Regions from separate parts of the Streptomyces sp. MMCC 100 genome, predicted to be linked through region 3. Evidence: riboswitches for the same ligand, from Rfam matches in the RefSeq annotation. Region 3 holds a riboswitch; each other region holds the start of a gene.
What was found. A riboswitch is a leader RNA that binds a small molecule or an ion and turns the genes downstream of it on or off. The one in region 3 is predicted to bind cobalamin.
Positions count from the first base shown of each region.

Region 1 (7,457 bases), 1.9 Mb from region 3:
GCCGTACGCCCTCGCGCGAGGCGCCGAGCACGGCCAGACCCAGTGTCGTCTTGCCGCTGCCCGACGGGCCGACCACGGCGGTGACGCTACCGGGCGGGACAGTCAGGGCCACGCGGTCGAGCAGGAGACGGTGCGCCCCGTCGGCGCGGGCGGAGATCTCCGGAACGTCGAGCAGCGGCTCGCGGCGGAGGCAGTAGGTCATCGGCCTCTCCTGTGGTGGGCGAGGGCGTGGTCCACGAGGAGGTTGCCGCCGACGCACAGGGCCGTCAGCAGACCGGCGGGGACCAGCACGGCGGCGGGCTGGGTGAACAGGGCGTCGCTGTTGCGCTCGATGAGCACGGCCCAGTCCGGGGAGGACGCGGGCAGTCCCAGTCCGAGGAAGTTCGCGGACGCCAGCAGGTACAGCACGACGGAGAACCGTCCGCCGGTGTCGGTGGCCAGCGGCGCCGCCAGCTCCCGTGTCAGGTGCCGCAGGTGGATGTACGCCCAGCCGCGTCCCTGCATGCGCAGCGCCTCGACGACCGTCCGGGTCGCCGGGGCGAGCACGGCACCGCGCACCAGCCGTGCGACCGCCGGAACCTGAAGAACCCCCGCGACGGCGACCAGCCAGTACCAGTCGCGGTGCCCCGTCGCGGCCAGGGTCATCAGCACCAGCAGCCCCGGGAAGGCGAGCAGCAGATCGAGGCCGCGCATCACCGTCTCGTCGACTCCGCGCCGGGGTCCCGCGGCCAGCAGTCCGAGGGGTGCCCCGACGGCCAGACCGACGAGCAGCGCGGCGAGGGTGCTCGCGATGACGGAGGCACCGCCGTGCAGGACGAGCCACAGCACGTCGCGGCCGAGTACGTCCGTCCCGAGCGGATGCCCGGCTCCCGGAGGCTGTGAGGGAAGTCCTCGCCCCTGCGCCGGCGCCGTACCGTCGGCGATCCACGGGCCCAGCACGGCGGCGAGCACCGGCACGCCGACCAGCCCCAGGGCGATCCACGGACGCCGGCGCGGCCTGTCACCGCGGCTCGCCGCTCCGGCCTCCCCGGCCGGGGTCACGCGGTCACCTCCCGGCGCGGCACGAGCCGGTGCGCGACCAGGTCGCCGACGAGGTTCACCGCTACGGCGGTGCCCGCGAACAGCAGGGCGTACGTCTGTACCTGGGGCAGGTCCCGGTTCTGCACCGCTTCCACGAAGCCGCTGCCGAGGCCGCGGAAACCGAACACCGCCTCGACGAGCACGGCGCCGCCCAGCAGTCCCTCCACGCACCGGGCGAACTGCTGCGCGGCCGGCCCCAGGGATCCGGGCAGCACATGCCGCAGCACGATGGTCCGCTCCCGCATCCCCAGGAGCCGCAGATGTTCGGCGACGGCGCCGTGCCGCTCCGCCGCGACGCCCGCGCGGACCTGTCGCGCGAGGTCGCACAGGTGCCGGGCCGTGAGGACGACGACGGGCAGCACCAGCACGGCCGGCTGGGCCAGCAGGGCGGCCGTGTCCATGCCGACGGCGGTGGCGGGCAGCAGCCCGGCCCACAGGGACACCGACGCGACCAGCAGCAGTCCCAGCACGAACTCGGGGACGGCGTGCAGCACCACGGCCGCGGTGTTCAGCGCCCGGTCGGCCCGGCCGCCCTCCCGCAGCCCCGACACGGTGCCCAGCACGGGCGCGAGCACCGTGACGAGCAGCAGCGCCGGAAAGCCCAGGAGCAGCGTCACCCCCGCCCGGCGACCGATGTCCTCGCCCACCGGCACGCCGGTCGTCAGGGACGTCCCGAGGTCGCCGGTGAACAGGTGGCCGAGCCAGTGCACGAAGCGGGACCAGGCGGGTTCGTCCAGCCCCAGCTGCCGGCGCAGGGCCTCCACCTGTTCGGGCGTGCCCAGTTCGCCACGGAGTACGTCGGCCGTGTCGCCGGGCAGCAGCGAACCGACGGCGAACACGGCCACCAGCACCACGAGGCACTGGAAGACCGCCAACAGGGAACGCCGCAGGAAGTACCGGCGCACGTCAGCCGACGCGGACCCGGTCGAACCGGGCCCAGTCGTGCGAGTTCGGAGGTGCGGCCCGCAGTCCGCGCACCGAGGAGGCGATGGCGTCGTTCGCGTCGGAGAAGGACCACACCAGCAGACCGGACTCGTCCCGGGCGGTCTTCTGCGCACGGGAGAGAAGAGCGAGGCGATCGGCTTCGTCCCGGGTGGTGCGGGAACGGTCCAGCAGTTCGTCGAACTTCTTCGAGGCGTACTGCGTCTGGTTGCGGGCCGCTCCGCCCCGCACCCGCTGCTGGAGGAAGTCGGAGACCGGCAGGGTGGAGGTGGTGTTGAAGGCGGCGACGCCCTTGGTCTTGATCTCGCTGAAGTAGGTACTGGAGGCGCGGGTGTTGACGGTGAGCTTCAGCCCGGCCTCGCGCAACTGCTCGGCCATGAGGTCAGCGGCCGGTTCCCACGCCGCGTCGACCGAGCTGGTCTCCACGGTGATGTGCAAACCCTCGGCACCGGCCTGGCGCACCAGCCGCCGGGCCTCGTCGACGTCTCGCTGCCAGGGTGCGAGGTCGTCCGGATATCCGTGCAGGCCCAGTCCGAACAGGTCGTTGCCCACCTCGCCGTGCCCGGCCAGCGCGACCCTCACCAGCTCGTCCCGGTCGATGCCCAGCTGCACGGCACGTACCAGCCGGGGATCGTCGAACGGCTTGCGGCCGGTACGCAGCAGCAGTTGCTGTGCGGTGGCCCGCTTCGCGGTCAGCAACCGCGTCGAGCCCTCCTTCTCGAGCCTCTCGACGGAGGTGCCGGCCATGTCGGCGGCGTAGTGGACCTGACCGGACAGCAGCGCGTTCAGCCGCGCCGACTCCTCGTTGGCGGGCACGATCTCGAGTTCGGCGATGTGCGGGGCGCCGTCCCAGTGGTCTGCCCAGCGCCGGTAGCGGGCGGTGCCGCCCGGGGTGAACGAGACGTAGGTGAAGGGACCCGAGCCGACGGGCTCACGGAAGTCGGTCGTGCCGTCGGGGACGATCTCGGTGCCGGGGCCGGCGAAGACGGTGGGGAACTCGAAGTTCGGCGCCTTCAGCACGAAGACGACGGAGCGTTCGCCGTCGGCCCTGGACGTGTCGAAGTCGATCGCGGAGAGCAGTACCTGGGACGGGGAGCCCGTGGCGGGGTCGGCGGCGCGCCGGTAGCTGTAGAGCACGTCCTCGGCGGTGACCGGTTTCCCGTCGTGGAACTCGGCCTTGCGCAGCCGTATGCGCCACCGGGTGCCGGAGGCGTCGCTCTCCCACGACTCCGCGAGCCGTTTGCGGACGGACATGTCGTCCGCGTAGGTGCCGAGCGTGTCGTACAGGGCCTTGGCGCGGGCCTGGTCGACGAAGTTCGGGGCGACGTGCGGGTCGAGGGTCTCCTGGGAGCCGCCGGCCGTGAAAGCGGCGCGGAACCGGTCGCCGCCGCCTCCGTCCTTCTGGTCGCCGCCGCACCCGGCGAGCAGGCCGGTCGTGGCGAGCGCCAGGGCGCCTCCTGCGGCCAGCACCTCTCGTCTGCCGGGCTGCGGTCGCTGCGCGGCCCGCGTCGGGGCATGCCTCGTCACTGTCGATCCTCTCCGGGGTGTCCTCGCCCCTGCCTGCGGACCGGCAACGGGTCAGTCTCCTGGCTCCCGGATCGTCGCTCGCCTTCGCCTTCCCGTCCGCGGCTGCAGACAGTGGCACGCGGAAGGTCTGCTCCCCGGTCACAGTGGCGGGACCGCGCCGGACTCGCACCGGCTTCCTGATCCCCGTCGCCTCGTGCCCTCATTCTGGCGCACCTGCCGACGACGCCGGGAAGCGGGGCCTCGCGCCGTGATGAGGGATCCTCCCCCTGGCCGGACCGGCGGTACCGACCACCTTCCGGCACGGCCCGCCGTGCTCGGTCTCGGGCACCCGCCCCGGCGAGGGAGCCCGTGAGCCGGCGAGTGGTGTTCAGGTGAGCAGGTGCCGCGTGTGGGAGAGGCGGCGGGAGGCGGCCAGCAGGGCGTGGATCTGAGGGCCGATGTGGTCGATGTGGTGCACGGTCCTGTGGAAGGGCAGCCGGACATCGCGGTGGCCCCGCGCGCGTTCGAGCCGCAGTGTCGGTCCGTAGCGGTCGATCCCCACCGGGACCACCCGCCGCACTTCCCTGCCCGGCAGGGGGCGCACCAGGCGCAGGAGCAGGGGGACGAGTTCGGGGTGGTCGTCGACGAGATGGGTGAACAGGCCCGCCTCGCTCGTCGCCAGGGGGTCGAGGTCGGTCGCCTCCAACTCCGTAAGGGGCACATAGGTGCGACCGCAGGCGTCCTCCAGGACGCACTGGCCGAACTCCATGCAGGTGCTCTCGGCGGAATCGGGGTCGTACGGCGCGGCCAGCAGCCCGGTCAGGGTGACGCGGGCACGCAGCCGGTCGCGTACGGGGGTGGAGGCGATGTCGGTGAGTTCCAGCCGGATCGGCACCCGCCCGGCCGGCGGGGCACCGGGGCCCTCGAACGGGGCGTGCAGATGGACGTGGCCCATCAGACCGGTGCCGTCGAGGTGCCGGACTCCGGTGTGCCGGCCGTCGGTGACCACGGTCATCGAGTGGGCGGCGGCCAGGATCGAGCGGGCGCGTTCGGCGGCCGTCGGCGCGCCGGCGCGCAAGGGGGTACGACGCATCCGGCATCCTCCCGGAGGTCAAAGAGTCAGGTTTGCCTACCCCACTTACCCGAGTCTCGTTGTCAGGACGCGGCGCCGGTACGCCGAAGGCCCGCCCCGGCGCGTCGAGATGCGCGGGGGCGGGCCGTTCGGACGTCGCGTGGCGGAAGACCGCCGAGACCACGCGAAGTTCCGCTCCTTCCTGGACGCGGTGGCGCCTACGCGCCCTGGAGGTCCTTCAGAGCGTCCTCGACGCGGTCGAGGGTGTAGTTGGCGTCCGTGTAGCCGGCCACCGTGTTCTTGCCGCCCACGTAGACGTGTCCGGCCTTCACCGCGGGCAGCTGCTTGTAGAGGGAGGTGGCCTGTACGTCCTTCATGAAGGCGTTCACCTCACCGCGCAGGTTGGAGTCGAGGAAGAGGACGTCGGCGTCGCCGACCGCGGACGCCAGCTTCTCGTTGGAGAGGACGGCCTCCGGCTCCTTCTGGTCCTTGACGATGTCGCTCTCCTGCTCGGAGTAGCTGAAGCCGAGGGGCACGAGCAGCGTGCCCTGCATGTTCTTCTCGCCCCAGGCGTAGAAGTTGTTCTCCTCGTAGGAGCCGACGACGCCGACGGTCTTGCCCTTGATGACGTCCGCGTACTTCTCCGCGATGCCCTTCTGGCGCTCGGCGAAGGCGGTCTGCAGTTCGTCGGCCTTCTCGGGCACGCCGAGGGCGTCGGCGACCTCCTCCGTTCGCTGCGTCCACTTGGCCCGGTCGCCGCCGCGGAGCGTGAAGGTGTACACGGGCGCGATGTCCTTCAGCGCCGCGGTGGTCTCCTCGTCGTACACGTTCGGCGCGAAGATCAGGTCCGGTTCGAGGGCGGCGATGTCCTCCAGCTTGGGCTCCTGCTGGGCGACGACCGGGACCTTCTCGGCCTCGGCGGCCTTGTCCTCGGGGATGATGCCTTCCTCGAAGGCGCCCTGACCGACCAGGTCGAAGCCGAGGTCGAGGACCGGCTGGGTGGCCGCGTAGTGCAGGGTGACGATGCGCTTCGGGGTGTCGGGCACCTTCACCTTCGCGCCGGTGGCGTCGGTGACCGTGCGGGTGGTGGCCTTCGCGTCCTTGGCGTCCCCGGAGGCGCCCTCGTCGGAGGAGGAGCAACCGGTCAGGGCGAGGGCGAGGACGGCGGCGCCCGTGACGAGCGTGACGGGGGTGGACTTCATGGTGCGACCTTCCGGAGTTGCGGGGCGGCGGGCGCCGAGCGGCGGCCCTGGTGCCGGGTGATGATGTGAGGACCGCCGTTGACCGGGTCCTCGATGATGGTGGCCTGGATGTCGAAGACGTCGGCGAGGAGTTCGGTGGTGAGCACCTCGGCCGGGGGGCCTTCGGCGACGATGCGGCCGGCGGACATCACGAGGAGGTGTCCGGCGTAGCGGGCCGCGTGGTTGATGTCGTGGAGCACGGCGACGACGGTGCGGCCGGCGGTGTGGTTGAGATCGGCGAACAGGTCCAGCAGGGAGATCTGGTGCGAGACGTCGAGGAACGTCGTCGGCTCGTCGAGCAGCAGGATCGGGCTCTCCTGGGCGAGTGCCATCGCCACCCAGGCGCGCTGGCGCTGTCCGCCGGAGAGTTCGTCCACGGGGCGGGTCGTCAGTTCCGTCATCCCGGTCTGCTCCAGGGCGTGGCGGACGCTCAGCTCGTCCTCGCGGCTCCACCGGGAGAGGACCGACTGGTGCGGGTAGCGGCCCCGGCGCACGAGGTCCAGGACGGGGATGCCGGCCGGGGTCACGGCCGACTGGGGCAGCAGGCCGAGCCGGACGGCCAGATCCTTGGCCCGCATCCGGTGGATGTCCTTGCCGTCCAGATACACGGTGCCCTCGGCCGGCTTGAGCAGGCGGGACAGCGAGCGCAACAGGGTGGACTTGCCACAGGCGTTGGGTCCGATGATCACCGTGAACTCCCCGTCGGGGATGCCGACCGTCAGGTGGTCGCCGATGACCCGGCCGTCGTAGGCCATGGTGATGTCGTCGGCGCGCAGCGAGGTGGCCGGCGCCGGACGGGCAGGGGTGCTCACAGGGTTCCCTTCCGGTTCTCACGGACGAGGAGGGTCAGGAGGTAGAGGCCGCCGACGGCGACGGTGACCACGCCGACGGGGAGGGAGACCCCCGGTACGGCGTGCTGGGCCACCAGGTCGGCGCTGGCCAGGATGAGCGCGCCGGCGCAGGCGGCGGGCGCCAGCGCGGTGCCGGACGCGCCCGCGAGCCGCCGGCCGACGTGCGGTGCGGCCAGCGCCACGAAGGAGATGGGGCCCGCGGCCGCGGTGACCACCGCGACGAGGACCACGCCGCCGAGGACGAGCAGCAGCCGCAGCCGGGCGGGCCGGACCCCGAGCGCGGTGGCGACGTCCTCCCCCAGGTCGAACAGGGGCAGGGCGCGCTGCAGTCCGGCGCAGACGACGAGCGTCGCGACGGCGCCCACGACGAGCGCGGGGCCGGTGTGGCTGAAACTGACGGCGTTGAGGGAACCGGCGCCCCACACGGCGGCGACCTGGGAGATGTCGGAGTCGGCGACGAGGTAGAGGTACGTCTCCAGCGCCACCAGCATGGCGTTGAGGCCGATGCCCACGATCACCAGGCGGAAGCCCGCCGTACCGCCGCCGCGGGAGAGGAGCACCACGAGCAGGGTGACGACGAGGCCGCCTGCCAGGGCACCGCCCGAGACGGCCGCGAAGCCGGAACCGACGAAGGTGATCACCGCGACGCCGCCGGCCGACGCGCCCGCGGTGAAGCCGATGATGTCGGGGCTGCCGAGCGGGTTGCGGGTGATGCACTGGAAGAGCGCACCGGCCACACCGAGCATCGCCCCGAGGACGACGGCG
Region 1 is NZ_JBGORK020000001.1:3,957,955-3,965,411, forward strand. It holds gene ABS735_RS18420 (ABC transporter ATP-binding protein) at 1-202, opposite strand, end outside; gene ABS735_RS18425 (ABC transporter permease) at 199-1,041, opposite strand; gene ABS735_RS18430 (ABC transporter permease) at 1,038-1,985, opposite strand; gene ABS735_RS18435 (ABC transporter substrate-binding protein) at 1,987-3,549, opposite strand; cobalamin riboswitch at 3,582-3,781, opposite strand; gene ABS735_RS18440 (DUF2470 domain-containing protein) at 3,917-4,621, opposite strand; gene ABS735_RS18445 (ABC transporter substrate-binding protein) at 4,819-5,802, opposite strand; gene ABS735_RS18450 (ABC transporter ATP-binding protein) at 5,799-6,596, opposite strand; gene ABS735_RS18455 (FecCD family ABC transporter permease) at 6,650-7,457, opposite strand, start outside.
Region 1: linked by a shared signal. The riboswitch ahead of ABS735_RS18435 (ABC transporter substrate-binding protein) and the one ahead of ABS735_RS27285 (energy-coupling factor ABC transporter permease) in region 3 are both predicted to bind cobalamin.

Region 2 (7,457 bases), 4.0 Mb from region 3:
GTCACGTCGGCCGGGGTCAGCCGGTCGTAGGGCACGCCCGACGGGGTGACCAGGACCGTGTCGCCGACGCGCACCGAGACGTTGCCGGAGGTGCCGACCACCAGCCCGTCCGCCACCGTGCGCCGGGCCGTGGCGACGAGTTCCTGCCAGGCCGACTCGCAGGCCGCCTCACCGGTCGTCTTCCTGACCGGCTCACCGGCCGCGTCCGCCCGCCCGGCCCGCGAATACGTCACAGTCACCGTCTCCTTCCGGGCCGCCCGCGCGCCCCTCATGCCCGTCGTCGAACGGCCTCGCGGTGATCCTGCCAGGGACGTCTCCGGAGAGCACCGGAGCGGGCACGCAGAGGGAGGCACGGACACCGCTTCCGGTCACCGTGACGCCCTGCCCAGTTCATCTTCCGTTCACTCTGGTTACCTACGTTCGTCGCGCCAACGACCTCGAACGATTGCCTGGGTAAATGGAAAGCTTCTCGCTGATCCTCGCGATTGTGGTGGTAACCGCACTCGCGTTTGATTTCACGAACGGTTTCCACGACACCGCGAACGCGATGGCAACGACCATTTCGACCGGTGCGCTCAAGCCCAAGGTGGCGGTGGCGATGTCCGCCGTCCTCAACCTTGTAGGCGCCTTCCTCTCGGTGGAGGTCGCCAACACGATCTCCAAGGGTCTCGTCGACGAGACCGGCATCCGTCCCGAGGTCATCTTCGCCGCACTGGTCGGCGCGATCCTCTGGAACCTGCTGACCTGGCTGGTCGGGCTCCCGTCCAGTTCCTCGCACGCCCTGATGGGCGGCCTGATCGGTGCCGCCGTCGCCTCGGCCGGCATCGGCGCGGTCAACGGCGACGTGCTCGTCACCAAGGTGCTCCTGCCCGCGATCGCCGCCCCGATCGTGGCCGGCGTCGCGGCGATGCTCGCGTCCCGGATGACGTACTCGCTGGGCCGCAAGGCCGACGGCAAGGCCGCCGCGAAGGGCTACCGCGCCGGCCAGATCGCCTCCGCCGGTCTGGTCTCGCTGGCCCACGGCACCAACGACGCCCAGAAGACCATGGGCATCATCACCCTCGCCCTGATCGCCGGCGGCTCGCTCGCCCCCGACTCCGACCCGCCCGTGTGGGTCATCCTGGGTGCGGGTCTGGCCATCGCGCTCGGCACCTACCTGGGCGGCTGGCGCATCATCCGCACCATGGGCAAGGGCCTGACCGACCTCCAGCCGCAGCAGGGCTTCGCCGCCCAGACCAGCGCCGCCACGGTCATCCTGGCCTCCTCCCACCTCGGCTTCTCCCTCTCCACCACGCACTCGGTCTCCGGCGCGGTGATGGGCGCGGGCCTCGGCCGCAAGGGCGGCGTGGTCCGCTGGTCCACGGCCACCCGGATGTTCGTCGCCTGGGGCCTGACGCTGCCGGCCGCGGCCCTGGTCGCCGCGCTCGCCGAGTGGGTCTGCCGCCTCGGCGACTGGGGCACGGCCCTCGTCGCGGTGTTCCTGATCGCGTCCAGCTTCGCGATCTGGCGGATCTCCCGCCGCGAGGTCGTCGACCACACCAACGTCGTCGACGGCGACACGGTGGGCGCCGGGGAGCCCGGGTCCGTCGAGCCGTCCGAGCCGGCCGGTGTGGTCACCACGGCCATGGCCGCCGTGTCCCCGCCCCCGGCGGGCCTGACCGAGGACCTGGCGGCCACCGTCCCGGCCCCGGCCGCCACCGCCGATCCCAAGGCCCCGTCGGCCGCCACCACCGTCTGAGCCCGCGACCCGGGTACGAAGGAAGCGAACCTCCATGAGCATCGACTGGGCAGCCCTCGGCTCCGTCTTCGGCGTCAGCCTCGTGGTCACGGTGGCCCTGGTGGGCCTGTTCACCCTCGGCATCGTCGGCCTCTCCCGCCAGGAGCGGGCCGCCGCCGAGGGCGGCTCCGCGGCCCTCGCGGTCACCGGCGCGTACGCGTGCTTCGCGGCCTGCACGGCGGCGGTGGCGTACGGGATCTATCTGATCGTCGCCTGAGCGCTCTCCGAAACACCGCGCACGCCCCGGGGCGGGGCGCGGGACGGGCTCGAACCGTTCCGCGCCCCGCCTCTTCGCGTGCCGGCGCACACCCTTCGGGTGTGGGCCTTCGCACACTCCCCCGTCGCAGGTCAACGCCAGGTTGACGGGTGTTCGCGGGCCGTGGTGGACTTCCGGGGCCATCTACGGCGGCAGGAGAGGAAGCCCGGTGCGAATCCGGCGCGGTCCCGCCACTGTGACCGGGGATCAGGACCCCCGGGAGCCAGGAACTCTCACCGCCGGACTCTTCGAACCAGGGCGTGGACACCCTGAGTGAGGACATGACGCGATGCCCGGCTGCCGCCACCGCTCGACGCCCAGTACCAGGTGCTTCCCTGCCCGTGTGACCGGCTGAGCCCATGCGTGCCGGACGCGTCTTCGCGTACGGCGCCGCCGCCGGCCTCCTCGGTGACCTCCTCCTCGGCGACCCGCGCCGCGGACACCCGGTCGCCGCGTTCGGCCGTGCCGCGGGCGCCGTGGAACAGCTGCTGTGGCGGGACCACCGGGGCTGGGGCGCCCTGCACACCGTCGTGTGCGCCGGTGGCGCCGCCGCCCTCGGGCTGGCCGCCTCCCGGCTCGTGCGCCGCTCCCCCGCCGCCTCCGTCGCGCTGACCGGTGCGGCCACCTGGGCCGTGGTCGGCGGCACTTCGCTCGCCCGCGAGGCCGGTGCGATCGGCCGGGCCCTGGAGGCCGGGGACGTCGAGGCGGCACGTGCGCGGCTGCCGCACCTGTGCGGGCGGGACCCGCGGGCGCTGGACGCCGACGGGATCGCCCGGGCCGTCGTGGAGTCCGTCGCCGAGAACACCTCGGACGCGGTGGTGGGCGCGCTGGTGTGGGGCGCCGTGGCCGGAGTGCCCGGGCTGCTCGGCTTCCGGGCCGTCAACACCCTGGACGCCATGGTCGGCCACAAGTCGCCCAGGTACCGCCGCTACGGCTGGGCCTCCGCCCGCCTCGACGACCTCGCGGGCTGGCCGGGCGCCCGCCTGACCGCCGTCCTGACCACCGTGGCCGGCGGCGATCCCCGGGGCGCCGTACGGGCCTGGCGTGCGGACGCCGCACAGCACCCGAGCCCCAACGCCGGGCCCGTGGAGGCCTCCTTCGCGGGCGCCCTGGGCGTACGGCTCGGCGGGACGCTCTCCTACGGCGGGCGGGTGGAGCACCGGCCCGTCCTCAACGGCACCGCGGGACGCGCCGTACGGGCCGGTGCCGGCGACATCGACCGGGCGGTACGGCTGTCCCGGCGCGTGGGCTGGCTGGCGCTGGGCGTGTGCGCGGGCGCACGGCTGCTCGCGCGCGGGGCCGCCGGGAGCGCGCACCGGGCCGCCCGGAACAACCGGGGCGTCAGGAAGGGACGTACGTCATGAACGGTGGCCTGCTCGTCGCCGGCACCACCTCCGACGCCGGCAAGAGCGTCGTCACCGCCGGTATCTGCCGCTGGCTGGTGCGCCAGGGCGTCAACGTCGCGCCCTTCAAGGCGCAGAACATGTCGCTCAACTCCTTCGTGACCCGCGAGGGCGCCGAGATCGGGCGGGCGCAGGCCATGCAGGCCCAGGCCTGCCGCGTGGAGCCGACCGCGCACATGAACCCAGTGCTGCTCAAGCCCGGCGGGGAGCGCAGCAGCCAGGTCGTGCTGCTCGGCAGACCCGTCGGCGAGATGAGCGCCCGCGGCTACCACGGCGGGCGCCAGGAGCGGCTGCTCGGCACGGTGCTCGACTCGCTCGCCCAACTCCGTGCCTCCTACGACGCGGTGATCTGCGAGGGGGCCGGCAGCCCGGCCGAGATCAATCTGCGCCGCACCGACATCGTCAACATGGGGATCGCCCGGGGCGCCGGACTGCCCGTCCTCGTCGTCGGCGACATCGACCGCGGGGGCGTCTTCGCCTCCTTCTTCGGCACGGTGGCGCTGCTGGCACCCGAGGACCAGGCGCTGGTCGCCGGGTTCCTCGTCAACAAGTTCCGCGGCGACGTGTCGCTGCTGGAGCCCGGGTTGGACATGCTGCACGGCCTCACCGGCCGGCGGACGTACGGCGTGCTGCCCTTCCGGCACGGGCTCGGCATCGACGAGGAGGACGGGCTGAGGGTGTCGTTGCGCGGGACGGTGCGGGAGTCCGTCGTCGCCCCGCCCGTCGGTGAGGACGTGCTGCGGGTCGCCGTCTGCGCGGTCCCGCTGATGTCCAACTTCACGGACGTGGACGCGCTGGCAGCCGAGCCGGGCGTCGTGGTGCGCTTCGTGGACCGGCCGGAGGAACTGGCCGACGCCGACCTGGTGATCGTGCCGGGGACGCGCGGGACGGTCCGGGCGCTGGAGTGGCTGCGGGAGCGGGGGCTCTCGGACGCCATCGCGCGCAGGGCGGCCGAACAGCGGCCCGTGCTCGGCATCTGCGGCGGCTTCCAGCTCCTCGGCGAGCACATCGAGGACGAGGTCGAGTCGCGTGCCGGTCACGTGGACGGCCTCGGACTGCTGCCCGTGCGGGTACGGTTCGCCCGCGAGAAGACCCTCACGCGGCCGGTGGGCGAGGCCCTCGGCGAGCGCGTCGAGGGGTACGAGATCCACCACGGGGTCGCCGACGTGACCGGCGGGGACGCGTTCATCTCTGATGACGACGGACACAGCCTGGACGGCTGCCGGGTCGGCCAGACCTGGGGCACGCACTGGCACGGCTCGCTGGAGTCGGACGGATTCCGGCGGGCGTTCCTGCGCGAGGTGGCCGCCGCCGCGGGCCGCCGCTTCGTGCCGGCCCCCGGCACCTCGTTCGCCGCGCTGCGCGAGGAGCAGCTCGACCGGCTCGGCGACCTGATCGAACACCACGCGGACACCGACGCGCTGTGGCGGCTCATCGAGTCCGGCGCGCCGCAAGGACTGCCCTTCATTCCACCGGGAGCGCCCGCATGAGCACAGTGTTGTTGTTGTCGACCGCCGACACGGACCTGCTGGCGGCCCGCGCGTCGGACGCCGCCTACCGGATCGGCAACCCGACCCGGGTCGACGTCCGGGAGGAGCTGCCGGACCTGGTCGAGGGCGCGGACCTCGCCGTCGTGCGCCTGCTCGGCGGCAAGCGCGCCTGGGAGGACGGGCTCGCCGCGCTGAGGGCCGCCGGCATCCCGACCGTCCTGCTGGGCGGCGAGAGCGTGCCGGACGCGGAGCTGATGGCCGAGTCGTCGGTCCCGGCCGGGGTGGTGGCCGAGGCGCTGCGCTACCTGGTCGAGGGCGGCCCGGGCAACCTCGCCCAGCTCGCCCGGTTCCTGTCGGACACGGTGCTGCTGACCGGCGAGGGCTTCGACGAGCCGGAGAAGATGCCGGAGTACGGCGTCCACGGCTCCCGGGACGTCGTGGCCGGCCGCCCGACGGTCGGCGTGCTCTTCTACCGCGCCCACCAGCTGAGCGGCAACACCGCCTTCGTCGACACGCTGTGCGACGCGATCGAGGCGCGCGGCGCCAACGCGCTGCCGGTGTACTGCGGTTCGCTGCGCGGTGCGGACGCCGGGCTGTACGAGCTGCTGGGCCGGGCCGACGCCCTGGTCGCCACGGTCCTCGCGGCCGGCGGCACGCACGCCTCGCAGGCGTCGGCGGGCGGCGACGAGGAGGCCTGGGACATCGGCGCGCTGGCCGACCTGGACATCCCGGTGCTGCAGGGGCTCTGCCTCACCTCCTCCCGGTCCGCCTGGGAGGCCTCGGACGCCGCGCTCTCCCCCATGGACGCGGCGATGCAGGTCGCGATCCCGGAGTTCGACGGGCGCCTGGTCACCGTGCCGTTCTCCTTCAAGGAGCAGGGTCCGGACGACGTGCCGGTCTACGTCGCCGACCCCGAGCGGGCCGGGCGGGTCGCGGGGATCGCCGTACGGCACGCGGCGCTCGGGCACAAGGCGAACGCCGACAAGAAGCTCGCGCTGGTCTTCACGGCGTACCCGACCAAGCACTCCCGCGTCGGCAACGCGGTCGGCTTGGACACCCCGGCGTCGGCGGTGCGCGTCCTGGACGCGCTGCGCGAGGCGGGGTACGGGGTCAGCGGGTACCCCTCCGAGGGTGACGAGTTGATCCACCGGCTGATCGCGGCCGGCGGCCACGACGTGGAGTGGCTGACGGAGGACCAGTTGGCCGCGGCGCCCACGCGGGTGCCACTGGCCGACTACCGGGCCTGGTTCGAGAAGCTCGACCCCGAGCTGCGGGACGGCATGCGGGAGGCGTGGGGCGAGCCGCCGGGCTCGCTGTACGTGGACGGCGACGACATCGTGCTGGCCTCTCTCCAGTTCGGGAACGTCGTGGTGATGATCCAGCCGCCGCGCGGCTTCGGGGAGAACCCGATCGCGATCTACCACGACCCGGACATGCCGCCGTCGCACCACTACATGGCCGCCTACCGCTGGCTGGACAACACCTTCGGCGCCGACGCGATCGTGCACATGGGCAAGCACGGCACGATGGAGTGGCTGCCGGGCAAGGGCCTCGGCCTGAGCGCGGGCTGCGCGCCCGACGCCGTAATGGGCGAACTGCCCCTGATCTACCCGTTCATCGTCAACGACCCCGGCGAGGGCACCCAGGCCAAGCGGCGCGGCCACGCCACCGTCGTCGACCACCTCGTGCCGCCGATGGCGCGCGCGGACACCTACGGCGACCTGGCCAAGCTGGAGCAGCTGCTCGACGAGTACGCCCTCGTCTCCGACCTGGACCCGGCGAAGGCGCCGGCGGTCCGCGCGCAGATCTGGACGCTGGTCAAGGCCGCCGAGCTCCACCACGACCTCCACGTGGACGACCAGCCGGACGACGACGACTTCGACGAGTTCGTCATGCACATCGACGGCTACCTGTGCGAGATCAAGGACGTGCAGATCCGCGACGGCCTGCACATCCTCGGCGGCGGCCCGGTCGGCGAGCCGCGCGTCAACCTCGTACTGGCGGTGCTGCGCGCCTCGCAGGTGTGGGGCGGGCAGGCGAACGCGCTGCCGGGGCTGCGGGCCTCGCTGGCCGAGCACTTCGGGCTGGTGGAGAAGGAGCTGCTGGCCGAGCCGGGCGCCCCGGTGAAGGTGCCCGTGGAGCTGACGGACCTGGTGGACGGTCCGGCCCGTTCGGCGGCCGACGCGATCGACCTGCTGGAGCAGCTGTGCCGGCGGATCGCGGAGGGGATGGAGCTGCGGGCGTGGGACCCGGCGGCCGTTCCGGTGCTGGTGCGCGAGGTGCTGGGCGCCGAACTCCCCGACGCGGTCGCGGTGCTGGAATTCGCCTGCACCGAGGTCGTACCGCGGCTGGCCCGGACGACGGACGAGATCGGGCACATCCTGCGCGCCCTGGACGGCGGTTACGTCCCGGCCGGGCCCTCCGGCTCCCCGACCCGCGGCCTGGTCAACGTCCTGCCGACCGGCCGGAACTTCTACTCCGTCGACCCGAAGGCGATCCCGTCCCGGCTGAGCTGGGAGGTCGGGCAGTCG
Region 2 is NZ_JBGORK020000001.1:1,865,087-1,872,543, reverse strand. It holds gene ABS735_RS08545 (class II aldolase/adducin family protein) at 1-233, opposite strand, end outside; gene pitH (low-affinity phosphate transporter PitH) at 458-1,738, shown strand; gene ABS735_RS08535 (hypothetical protein) at 1,773-1,994, shown strand; cobalamin riboswitch at 2,144-2,285, shown strand; gene ABS735_RS08530 (cobalamin biosynthesis protein) at 2,393-3,397, shown strand; gene ABS735_RS08525 (cobyric acid synthase) at 3,394-4,926, shown strand; gene cobN (cobaltochelatase subunit CobN) at 4,923-7,457, shown strand, end outside.
Region 2: linked by a shared signal. The riboswitch ahead of ABS735_RS08530 (cobalamin biosynthesis protein) and the one ahead of ABS735_RS27285 (energy-coupling factor ABC transporter permease) in region 3 are both predicted to bind cobalamin.

Region 3 (7,457 bases):
CGAGATCCTGGCCCCGGCCCGCGCCGAGGTCACCGCCATCCTGGAGCGCGGCCAGCGGGACGGGGCCTTCCCGGCCCACCTGCCGCCCGCCGTGCTGAGCGCCGGACTTGAGGCGATGATCGTCGCCCTGCTGGAACAGGTCAACGCCGGTGCCCTGGAGGACGACGGCACCCGGGCCACCGTCGCCACGCTCATCGCGGCCGGTGTGCCGCAGCGGCGGGCCCGGACCGTGGTCGAGGGCGTGATCCCGGCGGTGCTCGCGAAGCCCGTCGCGGCCGAGTAGGTCCCGGAGCCCCCGGACCGGCAGGTCTCGAGAACCTCGGGCCGCATACGTCTCGCCATCCCTCTGTAGGTGCTCAGCCGTGCGCAGGATGCGGCGGAGGCACCATATTTGCACGCCCATGTGCAACAAACTACTCTGCTCTTGTCTGCACACCTACGGGCAATTAAGTCGCCCTCGCTCGTTTCCCGGGAGCCCTCATGCCCCTACTGGCCAACACCCCCGTCGAGAAGATGCCCGGGCCCTACGCCCGGCGCTGGTGGGCTCTCCTCGTGCTCTGCCTGAGCCTGCTGATCGTCGTCATGGCCAACACGTCCCTGATCGTGGCCGCCCCGGACATGACGGCCGACCTCGGCCTGAGCAGCAGCGACCTGCAGTGGGTCATCGACGGCTACACCGTCCCGTACGCCGCGCTGATGCTGGTGCTCGGCGCGATCGGCGACAAGTACAGCCGCCGCGGCGCCCTCGTCACCGGCCTGGTGATCTTCGCGGGCGGTTCGGTGATGGGCAGCCTGGTGCACGAGACGGGGCTGGTGATCGCGGCCCGGGCGGTCATGGGCGTCGGCGCCGCCGTCGTCATGCCGGCCACGCTGTCCCTGCTGGTGGCGGTCTTCCCGAAGGGGGAGCGGGCCCGCGCCATCACGGCCTGGACCGCCACCTCCGGACTCGCCATCGCCGTCGGGCCGCTGGTCGCCGGCTGGCTCCTGGAGGACCACGCCTGGGGCTCGACCTTCCTCGTCAACGTCCCCATCGCGGTCCTCGCCGTCATCGGCGCGCTGATCCTCGTACCGCCGTCCAGGGCGGCCGGCACGGGCCGCGTCGACTACGTCGGCGGCCTGCTCTCCATCCTCTCCGTCGGCAGCCTGGTCTACGCGACCATCGAGGGCCCGCACTTCGGCTGGGGCGCCGGTCCCGTCACCGCGGCCGTCGTCGCCGGTGCCGGTCTGATCGCCTTCGTGGCCTGGGAGCTGCGCCACCCGCACCCCATGCTGGACGTGCGGCGCTTCCTGCTGCGGCCCTTCAGCGGCTCCATGCTGGCGGTGCTGTTCTTCTTCTTCGGCACCTACGGCGCCATCTACTACGCCACGCAGTTCCTGCAGTTCGTGCTCGGCTACGGCGCCCTGGAGACCGGCGTACGACTCCTGCCGCTGGCCGGTGCCGTGTTCGTCGGCGCGGCGGTGACCGGGCGGCTGACCCCGAAGCTGGGCGTGAAGGCCATGGTCGGCTCCGGCATGGCCATCGGCACCGTCGGCGTCTTCCTGCTGGTCCTGATCGACCAGGGCTCCACCTACGCCGACTTCCTCGCCCCGATGCTGCTGCTCGGCCTCGCCATCGGCCTCAGCGTCTCCCCGGCCACCGACACCATCATGGGCTCCTTCCCGGAGAGCGAACTGGGCGTGGGCGGCGGCGCCAACGACACCGCGCTGGAACTCGGCGGCTCGCTGGGCATCGCCGTCCTGGGCTCCCTGCTCGGCACCGCCTACCGGGACGAACTGGCCGGCCTGGTGGGCGACCGGCTCCCGGCCACCGCGCTGGACACCGCCCAGGACTCGGTGGGCGGCGGACTGGCCGTCGCCGAGCGGCTCGCCACCGACCCGGCCGCCGGACCGGAGCAGGCGCAGGCCCTCGCCGACGCCGTGAACCGGGCCTTCGCCCACGGCGTCTCGACGACCAGCCTCGCCGGCGGCATCATCATGGCCGCCGGCACGGCCATCGTCCTCGCCGTCCTGCCGGGCCGCCGGGCCCGCCGGGCCGCCGAGGAGAACTCCGCGGAGAGCGCGGCACGGGACCGGGCCGCCGAGTCGGTCCCTTCCCAGGGCTGAGCCCCCCGCCCACGTTCCGTCACTCCGCCAGCGCCGCCAACTCCTCGGCCGTACGCGGACCGGTCGCCGAGTCGGGCAACAGCCCCCGCGCCCGCAGCAGCCCGGCCGCCGCGACGCCCCACGGCAGCCGCAGCCCGGCCCGCCGCAGCAGGTCGGTGCGGGCCAGCGTCGGGGCGGTCGGGCCGGTGCGGACACCGTCCGGGGTGAGCAGGGCGGCGTCGTCGGACCAGCGCAGGGCGAGGTCGACGTCGTGGGTGGCCATCACCACGGTGGTGCCGGCGGCCCGCAGCCGGTCCAGGGTGGCGAGCAGCCGCTCCTGCCCGTCCGGGTCGAGCCCGGCGGTCGGCTCGTCGAGGATGAGCACCCGGGGCCGCATCGCGACCGCCCCGGCGATCGCGGTCCGCTTGCGCTGCCCGTACGACAGCAGGTGCGTGGGCCGGTCGGCCAGCGCCGCGATGTCCAGCGCGGCGAGCGCCTCCTCCACCCGGGACCGGACCTCCGCGTCGGGCAGACCGAGGTTCAGCGGCCCGAAGGACACGTCCTGGCCGACCGAGGCCGCGAAGAGCTGGTCGTCCGGGTCCTGCACCACCAACTGCACCGTGGTCCGCAGCCGGGTCAGCCCCTTGCGGTCGTACGTCACCGGCTCCCCGCCGACCGACAACGTCCCCGCGCGCGGCCGAAGTCCGCCGCTGAGCAGCCGCATCAGCGTGGTCTTCCCACTGCCGTTGCGGCCCAGCAGCGCCAGCGCACGCCCCTCACGCACCGCGAAGTCCAGCCCCGCCAGCACGTCCGGGCCCTCCTCGTACGCGAACGACGCGCCCCGCAGGGCGACCAGGGCCGGTTCCGCTGCTTGCGCCGGTTCGCTCACGACAGGGGTCCTTCCAGTACGAGGGTGAGGCCGGCCAGCGCCGCAAGGAGCGCGACGCTCGCCGCCGTGAACGGCACCGAGACGCGGGCCTCCGGCACCAGCACGCGCAGGGTGCCGTCGTAACCGCGCCCGGCGAGCCCCGACTGGAGCCGCGCCGCCCGGTCGAAGGCCCGCACGAACGCGGTGGCGCCGAGCCCCCCGAGCGAACGCCAGGTCGCCGCCCGCGTGGTGTGCCCCAGCCGCGCGGCCTGCGCCTCACGGATCCGGCGCACGGAGTCCAGCAGCAGGAAACTCATCCGGTACGTCACCAGCGCCACGTCCACGACCGGCGCGGGCACCCCGGCCCGCACCAGCCGGGGCAGCAGGTCGGACATCGGCGTGGTGAACGCGAACAGCAGCACCCCCAGCGAGGCCGCCGAGGTGCGCAGCAGCAGCCCACCCGCGCGCACCGCACCGCCGTCGGCCGCCGACAGGAACCCGTCCAGGCCCCCGACCTGCACCAGCAGCGGCAGCGCCCCCGTCACGCAGAAGCCCAGCGGCACCCGGTACGCCCGCCACAGCCGGCGCCCGGGCACGCCCGCCGGGCCGAGCAGCACCGTCAGCGCCGTCACCAGCACCAGCGCCGCACCCGGCCACGGCGGCAGCGAGATCGCGAGCACGGTCAGACCGAGACCGAGCACGGCCTTGTCCACGGGATGGCGGCGGCGCCAGCGACTGCCGTGCGCCGCCGCGTCGATCGGCAGCACTCAGTCCCCTTCAGGGGTGTCCCGCGGTGCCGCCGTCGCCGCCAACGCCCGCCCCTCACCCTGCCGTCGGCCCCGGCGCAGCCCGAAGTAGTACGCCAGCACCCCCGCGCCGAGCGCGGCCTGCAGTGCGAACAGCGCCGACTCGACCTCCCCGGACGGGGGTTCGTACAGCGGGGAGAACCACGGCTCGTAGTCCGGCTCGATCTCGGTGATCGCCGTCTCGGCCTCCGCGTCGGCCCCGGCGAACGGCTCCTCCTTGTGGTCGCCGAGCCCCAGCACCAGCGGCAGCACCGCCAGCGCGGCCACGGCGAGCAGCAGCAGGGCGTTGATCTTCGCGTTGCGGCTCATCGGGCCACCGCCTGTTCCTTGGTCCCCGTGCCCGTGCCCGCGCCCGTCCCCGCCTTCGCCGGCAGCACGCCCAGCCGGGTCAGTTCGCCCTTGCTGGACTGCACAAGGAGCCGCATCACGATCACCGTGAGCAGGCCCTCGCTCACCGCGAGCGGGATCTGCGTGACGGCGAAGATGGACCCGAACTTGCCGAGCGCGCCCAGGAACCCGCTGCTCGGGTCCGGGAAGGCCAGCGCCAGCTGCACGCTCGTGACGCAGTACGTGGACAGGTCGGCGACGAACGCCCCGAAGAACACGGTGACCATCAACGGCACGTCCCAGCGGCGCAGCAGCCGGTAGACGCCGTACCCGGCCCAGGGGCCGACGATGGCCATCGAGAAGACGTTCGCGCCGAGCGTGGTCAGCCCGCCGTGGGCGAGCAGCAGCGCCTGGAAGAGCAGGGTGATGGTGCCCAGGACCGCCATGATAGGCGGCCGGAACAGGATCGCGCCCAGGCCGGTGCCGGTCGGGTGCGAGCAACTCCCGGTGACGGACGGCAGTTTCAGGGCCGACAGGACGAACGTGAAGGCTCCGGAGGCGCCGAGGAGCAGTGTGCTCTCGGGATGCTCCCTGACCTCACGGGTGAGTGACCGGACTCCGTGGACGACGAACGGCGCGGACGCGACACCCCAGGCGATCGCGTGCGCCGGTGGCAGAAAGCCCTCGGCTATGTGCATGGCTCAGCAGACCCTCTCCAGCACCTCGTGGATGGACGACGCGCCTTGGCCGGTCTCCTGGCTTACGGGTACCACCGCCCGTGCTCCGCCTTCCCGGACCGCAAGCGATCCAGTGGCTGCCCCTGAGGGCCGGAGCCGGACTTCCCGATTCACAGTGGCGAGGGCCGCACCGGCATCACACCGGATTTCCCGTTCACCAAGGCGTGGCGACAGTAGTGCTCCCACGCGGGTGGGCACAAGCGGGCCTCGGGTCCCGCGGACGTACCGCCGGGCCCTCGCAGAGGCCTCAGGCCTGCCGAAACGCGCGGCGCCGCCGGTCCGACATCCGCCGCCGTCCGTCCTCGCTCAGCGTGGCGAAGATCTCCGCGCGCCTGTGGTGCAGGGCACGGAGTCCGTCCTCACCGAGGGACTCGGCGTAGCGGCGGCGCGCCTCGCTCAGGCGGTCCACCTCTTCCGGTGTCAGGGGCCGGTCCATCGCGGTCATCTCCTCGATCACGTTCAGATAGGCCTCGGTCGAGCCGTCGGCCGAGGCGTCGAGCGCACCCAGTACGCCCAGCAGTCGCAGTCGCAGTCGCAGTCGCAGTCGCAGTCGCAGCCGCAGCCGCAGCCGGAGCTCGGCGGTCTGCCGCAGCCGCTCCTCGACGACTTCGAGCTGCCGTCGGATCAGCTCCGCCGGGTCGTGGTCGGGTTCGGCGTCCAGTACGGCGCGGATCCGTGCCAGGGGCAGCCCGAAGCCGCGCAGCGCCAGGACGCGGTGCAGGCGCCGGACGCCGGCGGCGTCGTAGCAGCGGTGGCCGCCGTCGGTGCGGGCGGACGGCGTGAGCAGTCCCAGCCGGCGGTAGTAGCGCAGGGCGCGGATGCTCAGTCCGGTCTCCCGCGCGAGTTCGCCGATGCGACGGGTGCCGTCGGCCGAATGCGTCATGCAGCTCCTCCACACGTGTGCGACCGAGGCCAGGAGGTGACGCGGCGGCAGTTTCAAGGCCCGTTCCAGCGGGAGCGGCCCCGCTCGGGCCGCCGGGCCACCATGTCCCGCATCCGGGTGGTCAGCGCGGTCGCCGCGGCCGTGAGGAAGACGAAGCTGTAGGTGATCTGCAGGATCGTCACGACCCGCGCGGCCTGGCCCCGCGGGGTGATGTCCCCGTACCCGACGGTGGCGAGCGTCACCACGGTGAAGTACAGCGCGTCGACCCTGGTGTGCAGCCCGCTGAACTCGCCCGGCTGCTTGGCGAGGGCGTAGTACGTGGCCGAGAAGACGTGCACGGACAGGACGATCAGCAGGGAGATGACCACCCCGGGCCGGCTGTCCGGACGGTCGAGGAGGACGTGCCGGATCTGCCGGAGCAGCAGTACGGCCACGACGGTCAGCAGCAGGGCGAACAGCGCCCAGCTCAGCACGGGCCGCTGGGGGCCCAGGTGGTCGAGGGGGAGCAGGAAATAGGCCACGACCACGGCGGCCGCGATCCCGGCCCGTACGAGCCAGGGCCGGACGGATGCCCAGCCGGTACGGGGGCGTGCGGTCCGGCCGCCCGTCCGGTCCGTCACGGTCCCGCTCCCGTCGTCGACGCCCCGCCCGACGCCCCGGCCGCCTTCGGCTCGGTCCGGCGCACCAGCTGGGCGACGACGAAGGCGACGACCGACGCCATGACGATCAGCGGCATCTGGTCGTGGGCGTCCCGGCCCATCAGCAGCACCGCCAGGACCGCGCTGGCCAGCGGCAGCCCCGTCACCGCGGCCGCCGCGGCGGAGACGCCGAGGGCGAGGGCCGGGGTCGCGCCGAATCCGGGCAGCCCGGAGCAGGCCGAGGCGGTCGCCGCGCCCAGCAGTACGGCCGGGAAGATCGGGCCGCCGCGCAGAGCGCCCAGCGCGACGCCCCAGGCCAGTCCCTTGCACGCGACCAGGGCGACCAGGGCCCCCACGGACCAGGCGTGCGGGTGCGCGGCGAGCTGGGCGAGGGTGGACTGGCCGGACAGCGCGGCCTCGGCCGGGGAGCGGCCGGTGATCAGCGCGTACGCGGCGACACAGACGCCGACCGCGGTGGCGCAGGCGATGGTGCGCGCGGCCGTGTGGTGCCGCGTCCAGGTGACGGTGCGGCGGCCCAGCTCACGGCCCAGCGTGACCAGTACGGCGATCAGGGCGGCCGTGGGAAGGCCCCACAGGAAGTCGCCCGCGTCCGGACCGGCCTGGGGCGGCAGCTCGGGCAGGGCCAGCGCGCCGATCTTCAGTCCCGTCCACTGCCCGAAGCCGGTGAAGACCAGGGCGCCCGTCGCGCTGGCCAGCAGACAGGGCAGCAGCAGCGCGACCAGTCGCGCCCCGGCGAGCCCCGCCCCCTCGATGAGCAGGACCGCCGCGGCCACCGGACCGCCGAGGATGGTGGAGATGGCGGCGGTGGAACCGGCCGTGGCGAGGATCGCGCCCGCCCTTTGGTCCGCGCCCGCACCCGCCCGTCGCACCGCCAGCAGGGCGAGCCCGCTGCCGACGGCCATGAGCGGGGCCTCCGGGCCCAGCACCACGCCGAGGGGCAGCGTGGCCAGGGCGGCGAGCACCGCGCCGGGCAGGGCGCGGGGGCCGACGGGCGCGCCGCCCAGGCCGTTCACCGGCAGATGCCCGCCGCCGCCCGGCATCCGGGTCACGATCGGCGCCAGGATCAGCCCGGCCAGGAGCAGCGCGGGCAGCGGC
Region 3 is NZ_JBGORK020000001.1:5,886,160-5,893,616, reverse strand. It holds gene ABS735_RS27310 (TetR/AcrR family transcriptional regulator) at 1-283, shown strand, start outside; gene ABS735_RS27305 (MFS transporter) at 481-2,103, shown strand; gene ABS735_RS27300 (ATP-binding cassette domain-containing protein) at 2,123-2,971, opposite strand; gene cbiQ (cobalt ECF transporter T component CbiQ) at 2,968-3,717, opposite strand; gene ABS735_RS27290 (energy-coupling factor ABC transporter substrate-binding protein) at 3,718-4,065, opposite strand; gene ABS735_RS27285 (energy-coupling factor ABC transporter permease) at 4,062-4,781, opposite strand; cobalamin riboswitch at 4,812-4,997, opposite strand; gene ABS735_RS27280 (MerR family transcriptional regulator) at 5,068-5,703, opposite strand; gene ABS735_RS27275 (potassium channel family protein) at 5,757-6,323, opposite strand; gene ABS735_RS27270 (chloride channel protein) at 6,320-7,457, opposite strand, start outside.

Region 4 (7,457 bases), 730 kb from region 3:
AGGGCCACGACAGCCGGCGCGATCAGCAGATAGGGCAGCAACGGCCCGTTCGTCCACCGGCTCCGCCGGGGTGCGGACGGCGCCGGGCCGTCACCGTGAGGCGGCCGCGGGGCGGACACCTCCGGGCCGGCTGTCTTGATGTCGGCGGCACTCACTGTGCTGGCCTTCCGTTCGAAGGGTTCTGCATCGAGTCGGCGGCCAGCACGCCCCAAGCGGCCGGCCGCCCAACCGGCCTTGTCCGGCGGCGCGGCCGGACAAGGCACCGGAGGTCAACGAGGGTTCGAGCGGGGAGGCTCAGGAGGACTCGTTGATCAGGGAGTTGATCTCCTCGTCGGCCGCCTTGGTGGCGTCGGCGACCGACTTGCCCTTGAGGATGTCGAGGAGCATCGTCTCGAGCGTTTCCTTCTTCTCGATCGCGGACCAGCCCGGGGCGATCGGGGTGAACCAGGCGTCCGGGACCGCGTTGGCGATCGGCGCCGTCTCGGGCTTGGCCTTCAGCGGCTCGAGCTGCTTGGTGTTGTTCGGCAGGATGTTCTTCTCGGCCAGTGCGGCCTGGGACTTCTCGTTGGTGAACAACGAGATCCATTCCTGTCCCAGGTCCTGCTGGTCGGACTTCGAGACGGTCGCGAGGTCGGACCCGCCGATGAAGGAGGGCAGGGCCTTGCCGTCCGGGCCGGGCATGCCCGCCGTGGCGATCTTGTCCTTCAGCTTGGGGTTGCCGTTCGTCTTGGAGTCGACGACACTGCCGGCCTCCCAGCCGTTGCCGTAGAGAAGGGCGGCCTTCTCGTTGGCCATGACGTTGGCGTGGTCCTGCTCGTCCTTCGTCTGGTCACCGTGGTTGTACTTCTTGACCAGGTCGACGAAGTGCTGGATGCCCTTCTGCGCCTCCGGCGTGGACAGGGCGGCCTTCCACTCCTTGCTGCCCTCGTCGTAGGTGGCGATCTCGCCGCCGTAGGCGGCCACGTAGGACATGGCGGCGTACCAGTAGCGGCCCGGCAGGTACAGCGCGGAGAACGCGTTGTCCTTCTTGTACTTCGCCTGGACCTTGTCGAGCGCCTTGAGCAGGTCGGCCTCGGTCGTCGGCAGCTGGTCGGAGCCCGTGCCGGCCTTGAACATGTCCTTGTTGTAGATGGCGACGCGGGCACCCGCGTAGTACGGGACGCAGTAGAGCTTGCCCTCGTAGGAACAGGTGTCCTTGAGGCCCTCGATCCACGTGTCCGAGTTGTCGTACTTCTTGGCGTCGATCTCGCCGAGGGCGCCGTTGAGGATGTACGTCATGGTCTCGGTGTTGCCGAGCTCGACCACGTCGGGGAACGAGTCGCCGGACAGGGCGGCGTCGAGCTTCTTGGTCTTGTCGCCCCACTGCTGGTACTGGACGTTGACCTTGACGCCGGGGTACTTCTTGTTGAACTCGCTGTTCGCCTGCTTGACCAGCTCGGGCCAGCTACTCTGGGCGTCCACCATCAACCAGACGGTGAGCTCGCCCTTGCGGTCCTTCGGGTCCTGCTTGGACGCGTCGTCGTCCGAGCCTCCGCACGCCGCGATGCTTGCCATGATGCCCGCGATACCGATCGCGGCTATCAGCTTGCGCTTCACGCCACCCTCCTCAGGGATGCCACAAACCCCCCTGCCTCCCTGCGGTTCGAGCGTGAACGCGTACCGCTCCTGGGGCCGGGACCTGGACCAATGGTGTAGACCAGTACGGGGAGCTTGGCCCAGACCAATTGGACTGTCAAGGGTGTTCAAACTCAGTCCCCGCGTCCGTGATGGGACCGAGATATGCAGGGACCTTTCATTGCGCAAGCGGCAGATCGGACGGACCGGGACCGGGTGTACCACCTCCCACCGAATGACGTGCCGCAACGGCTCCGAACGCGCGTACCAGCGGCGTCCGACCACCCTGTGGACTAGACCAAGGGTGTTCCCACGGGTATACAGAAGGGATCACGGAGCGTGCGGGGGCCATCCCGGCACGAAGCCGTGCCACGATGTGAGCCGTGGCCGACAGGGATAGCGGTCGCTTCGGCACCCGGAGCCGGGAAGGCAGAGCATGAGCACCGACGTCAGCAGTGCGGAGAACGAGGGTGGGGCGACCGTCCGTACCGCGCGCGTGCCCAAGTACTACCGTCTGAAGAAGCATCTGCTCGACATGACCCGGACCCAGACGCCGGGCACGCCGGTCCCGCCCGAGCGCACCCTGGCCGCCGAGTTCGACACCTCGCGCACGACGGTGCGCCAGGCCCTGCAGGAGCTGGTCGTCGAGGGCCGCCTGGAGCGCATCCAGGGCAAGGGCACCTTCGTCGCCAAGCCCAAGGTGTCGCAGGCGCTGCAACTCACCTCGTACACCGAGGACATGCGGGCCCAGGGCCTCGAACCCACCTCGCAGCTGCTGGACATCGGCTACATCACCGCCGACGACCGGCTCGCCGGACTGCTGGACATCACGGCCGGCGGCCGGGTGCTGCGCATCGAACGGCTGCGCATGGCCAACGGTGAGCCGATGGCCATCGAGACCACCCACCTCAGCGCGAAGCGCTTCCCGGCCCTGCGCCGCTCCCTGGTGAAGTACACGTCCCTCTACACCGCGCTCGCCGAGGTGTACGACGTCCATCTCGCCGAGGCCGAGGAGACCATCGAGACCTCCCTGGCCACCCCGCGCGAGGCCGGTCTGCTCGGCACCGACGTGGGCCTGCCCATGCTGATGCTCTCCCGGCACTCGCAGGACCGCACCGGTCAGCCGGTGGAGTGGGTGCGGTCGGTGTACCGGGGCGACCGCTACAAGTTCGTGGCCCGCCTCAAGCGGCCCCAGGACTAGTGCATACCCGGCATACCTCCTCGCGCGCGGGCGCGAAGTTGCAGTTGAGGACCGATATACGGACGAGGTCTTCCGCTGTCTTGACACCGTCACCTACATTTCGTGCGCACTGCACGAGGTGATCAGCGAGGGGACGGAGCCGCGCATGTCAGAAGACACAGAAGTGAGCAGAGAGCCGGTGGTGACGCCGGTGCGCGTCGTCATCGGGCTCTGTCTTGTCGCACCGTTCGTCGCCATGCTGTGGGTCGGTTCGTACTCGAAGACGGACCCGGCCCTCATCGGCATCCCGTTCTTCTACTGGTACCAGATGGCCTGGGTGCTGATCTCCACACTGCTGACGGTGACCGCGTACAAGCTGTGGCAGTGGGACCAGCGCGGACGCGCCGCCCACTCCGCCGCCGTGGGCTCCGCCTCCTCCGCCCCGAAGGGCGGTGAGTCGCGATGAACGACGGCGTGAACGGCGTCGCACTCGCCGTCTTCATCTTCTTCTTCGTCCTCGTCACCGCCATGGGCTTCCTGGCCGCCCGCTGGCGCCGCGCCGAGAACGAGCACAGCCTCGACGAGTGGGGCCTCGGCGGCCGCTCGTTCGGCACCTGGGTCACCTGGTTCCTGCTGGGCGGCGACCTGTACACCGCGTACACCTTCGTGGCCGTCCCGGCGGCCATCTACGCGGCGGGCGCGTCCGGCTTCTTCGCGGTGCCGTACACGATCCTGGTCTACCCGCTGATCTTCACCTTCCTGCCCCGCCTGTGGTCGGTCTCGCACAAGCACGGATACGTGACGACCTCGGACTTCGTGCGCGGCCGGTTCGGCTCCAAGGGCCTGTCGCTGGCGGTGGCCGTCACCGGCATCCTGGCGACCATGCCGTACATCGCGCTGCAGCTGGTCGGCATCCAGGCCGTGCTCGACGTGATGGGCGTCGGCGGCGGCGAGGACACCAACTGGTTCGTCAAGGACCTGCCGCTGCTGATCGCCTTCGGTGTGCTGGCGGCGTACACCTATTCGTCGGGACTGCGCGCGCCCGCGCTGATCGCGTTCGTGAAGGACACGCTGATCTACATCGTCATCGCGGTGGCGATCATCTACATCCCGATCAAGCTGGGCGGCTTCGACGACATCTTCGCGTCGGCGAGCGACAAGTTCACCGAGACGGGAGCGGGCGGAGTGGTGCCGGCCGCGGGAGGGCAGTGGACGTACGCGACCCTCGCGCTCGGCTCGGCCCTCGCGCTCTTCATGTACCCGCACTCGATCACCGCCACGCTGTCCTCGCGCAGCCGTGAGGTGATCCGCCGCAACACCACGATCCTGCCGCTGTACTCGCTGATGCTGGGCCTGCTCGCGCTGCTGGGCTTCATGGCGATCGCGGCCGGGGTCAAGGTGGAGAACGGCCAGCTGGCGATCCCGCAGCTGTTCGAGAACATGTTCCCGGACTGGTTCGCGGGCGTGGCCTTCGCGGCGATCGGCATCGGCGCGCTGGTCCCGGCGGCGATCATGTCGATCGCGGCCGCGAACCTGTTCACCCGCAACATCTACAAGGACTTCATCAAGCCGGACGCCACGCCGCAGCAGGAGACCAAGGTCTCCAAGCTGGTGTCGCTCCTGGTGAAGGTGGGCGCGCTGATCTTCGTCCTGGGCATGGACAAGACCGTCGCGATCAACTTCCAGCTGCTGGGCGGCATCTGGATCCTGCAGACCTTCCCGGCCCTGGTCGGCGGCCTGTTCACCCGCTGGTTCCACCGCTGGGCGCTGCTCGGCGGCTGGGCGGTCGGCATGGTCTACGGCACGGTCGCCGCCTACGGGGTCGCCTCGCCGACGCAAGCGCACTTCGGCGGCTCCTCCGAGGAGATCCCCGGCATCGGCGAGATCGGCTACATCGGCCTCACCGCCTTCGTGCTGAACGTCCTGGTCACGGTGGTCCTCACCTTCGTCCTGAAGGCGGTCAAGGCGCCCGACGGCGTCGACGAGACCAAGCCGAGCGACTACACGGCGGACGCCGGCGACCCGGGTGTCCAGGTGGAACTGCCGCCGGCCACGGCGGGCAGCTCGCACTGATCCCTGGTTCGAGTTCCTGCTTCGAGACGGGCCGTCGGAGAAATCCGGCGGCCCGTTGTCGCACCCGTCGGGCACACTCGGCGCTATGGACTTCGTGATCCGGCGGGCGACGGCCGAGGGGTACGACACCCTCGGCGAGATCACCGCGCAGGCCTACCTGCGCGACGGCCTCCTCGACTTCGGGGAGAGCGACTCGTACCTGGACGAGCTGCGCGACGTGGCCAAGCGGGCGGCGGCCGCCGAGGTGCTGGTCGCCGCGGCGGACGGCCGGGTGCTCGGCGGCGTGACCTTCGTGCCGTCCGGCGGGCCCATGGCGGACATCGCGGGCCCCGGCGAGGCCGAGATACGCATGCTCGCCGTCGCCCGCGAGGCACGCGGCCGCGGGGCCGGCGAGGCCCTCGTACGGGCCTGCGTGGACCGCGCCCGGACCGTGCCGGGCTGCGTGGGCGTCGTGCTGTCGACCCAGGCCACCATGCGCACCGCCCACCGCCTCTACGAGCGCCTGGGCTTCGTCCGCACGCCCGACCGCGACTGGAACCCCCTGCCGGAGCTGGACGACATCATGCTGCTCACTTACGAACTGACGCTCTGACACCGGCGCGACACCCCATCGGGACACAACATCTGGGGGTGCTCGCGTCACCCGGCACAAGATGTATGCTCGTGCTCGCTGTCGCCGCAGGGGAATCCGGTGCGAATCCGGAACTGTCCCGCAACGGTGTACTTGCGTGTATCCGTACGTCTTCGCATGTGCGCGCACGCCTGTTCAGTCCGAGGACCTGCCGACAGCGCGCCCGGCCGTCCCGGCCCGGGTGCCATGACGTCCGGGCCTCGTGGAGTGGGCCGGTGGACGCGACGCCGCGTGCGCTCGTGTGCTGCCCCCTGCCCTCCGCCAGGCCCCGTGCCGAGCGAGGGAGTGCTCCACGTGACCATCGCGCCAGCCGATCCGGCTTCAGCGACCCCGGTGACGGCGACCGGGGAATCCGACGGACCCGGTGCCGCCCTGCTGCGGACCCTGACCGGGCTGACCGCCGACCTCACCGACGCCGATCCCGGCCGGGTGGCCGCCGCCGCACTGCGCGGCCGGTCCGCCCGCGCGGACGAGGCCGAGCTGCGCGAGCTGGCCACGGAGGCGGCCGCCGGTCTGATCTCCGAGGACCCGGTCTACTCCCGGCTGGCCGCCCGGCTGCTGAGCATCGGCATCCGCGCCGAGGCCGCCACCCAGGGCGTCGTCACCTTCACCGACTCCGTCGCCACCGGCCACCGCGAGGGCCTGATCGCCGACCGCACCGCCGCGTTCGTACGGCTGCACGCGGACCGCCTTGACGCGCTGATCGATCCGGCCGCCGACGACCGCTTCGGCTACTTCGGTCTGCGCACCCTGTACAGCCGCTACCTGCTCCGCCATCCGATCACCCGCAAGGCCGTCGAGACGCCCCAGCACTTCATGCTGCGGGTCGCCGCCGGACTCGCCGAGGACGACACCGTCCGCGCGGTGGACGAAGTGGCCGCCCTCTACGGCCTGATGAGCCGCCTCGACTACCTCCCCTCCTCCCCCACCCTCTTCAACTCCGGCACCCGGCACGCCCAGATGTCGTCCTGCTACCTCCTGGACTCCCCCAAGGACGAGCTGGACTCCCTCTACGACCGCCTCCACCAGGTCGCCCGCCTCTCCAAGCACGCCGGCGGCATCGGCATCGCCTACTCCCGCGTCCGCGCCCGCGGTTCGCTGATCCGCGGCACCAACGGGCACTCCAACGGCATCGTCCCGTTCCTGAAGACGCTGGACGCCTCGGTGGCCGCCGTGAACCAGGGCGGCCGGCGCAAGGGCGCGGCGGCGGTCTACCTGGAGACCTGGCACGCGGACGTCGAGGAGTTCCTGGAGCTGCGGGACAACACCGGTGAGGACGCCCGCCGTACGCACAACCTGAACCTCGCGCACTGGATCCCGGACGAGTTCATGCGCCGGGTGGACACCGACGGGACCTGGTCGCTGTTCTCCCCCGCCGACGTGCCGGAGCTGACCGACCTGTGGGGCGAGGAGTTCGACGCCGCCTACCGCAGGGCGGAGGAGGCGGGGCTCGCCCGCAAGACGCTGCCCGCCCGCGAGCTGTACGGCCGCATGATGCGCACCCTCGCGCAGACCGGCAACGGCTGGATGACCTTCAAGGACACCGCCAACCGGACCGCGAACCAGACCGCGGTCCCCGGCCACGTCGTCCACTCCTCCAACCTCTGCACGGAGATCCTCGAGGTCACCGACGACGGGGAGACGGCGGTCTGCAACCTGGGCTCGGTCAACCTCGGCGCCTTCGCCGACCCCGCGAGGGGCGACATGGACTGGGAACGCCTGGACGCCACCGTCCGCACCGCCGTCACCTTCCTCGACCGGGTCGTCGACATCAACTTCTACCCGACCGAGCAGGCGGGCCGCTCCAACGCCCGCTGGCGCCCGGTCGGCCTCGGCGCGATGGGCCTGCAGGACGTCTTCTTCCAGCTGCGCCTGCCCTTCGACTCCCCCGAGGCGAAGGCCCTGTCCACCCGCATCGCCGAGCGGATCATGCTCGCCGCGTACGAGACCTCCGCCGAC
Region 4 is NZ_JBGORK020000001.1:6,614,622-6,622,078, forward strand. It holds gene ABS735_RS30460 (carbohydrate ABC transporter permease) at 1-155, opposite strand, end outside; gene ABS735_RS30465 (sugar ABC transporter substrate-binding protein) at 295-1,596, opposite strand; gene ABS735_RS30470 (GntR family transcriptional regulator) at 2,051-2,815, shown strand; gene ABS735_RS30475 (DUF3311 domain-containing protein) at 2,961-3,260, shown strand; gene mctP (monocarboxylate uptake permease MctP) at 3,257-4,867, shown strand; gene ABS735_RS30485 (GNAT family N-acetyltransferase) at 4,953-5,459, shown strand; cobalamin riboswitch at 5,525-5,668, shown strand; gene ABS735_RS30490 (ribonucleoside-diphosphate reductase subunit alpha) at 5,793-7,457, shown strand, end outside.
Region 4: linked by a shared signal. The riboswitch ahead of ABS735_RS30490 (ribonucleoside-diphosphate reductase subunit alpha) and the one ahead of ABS735_RS27285 (energy-coupling factor ABC transporter permease) in region 3 are both predicted to bind cobalamin.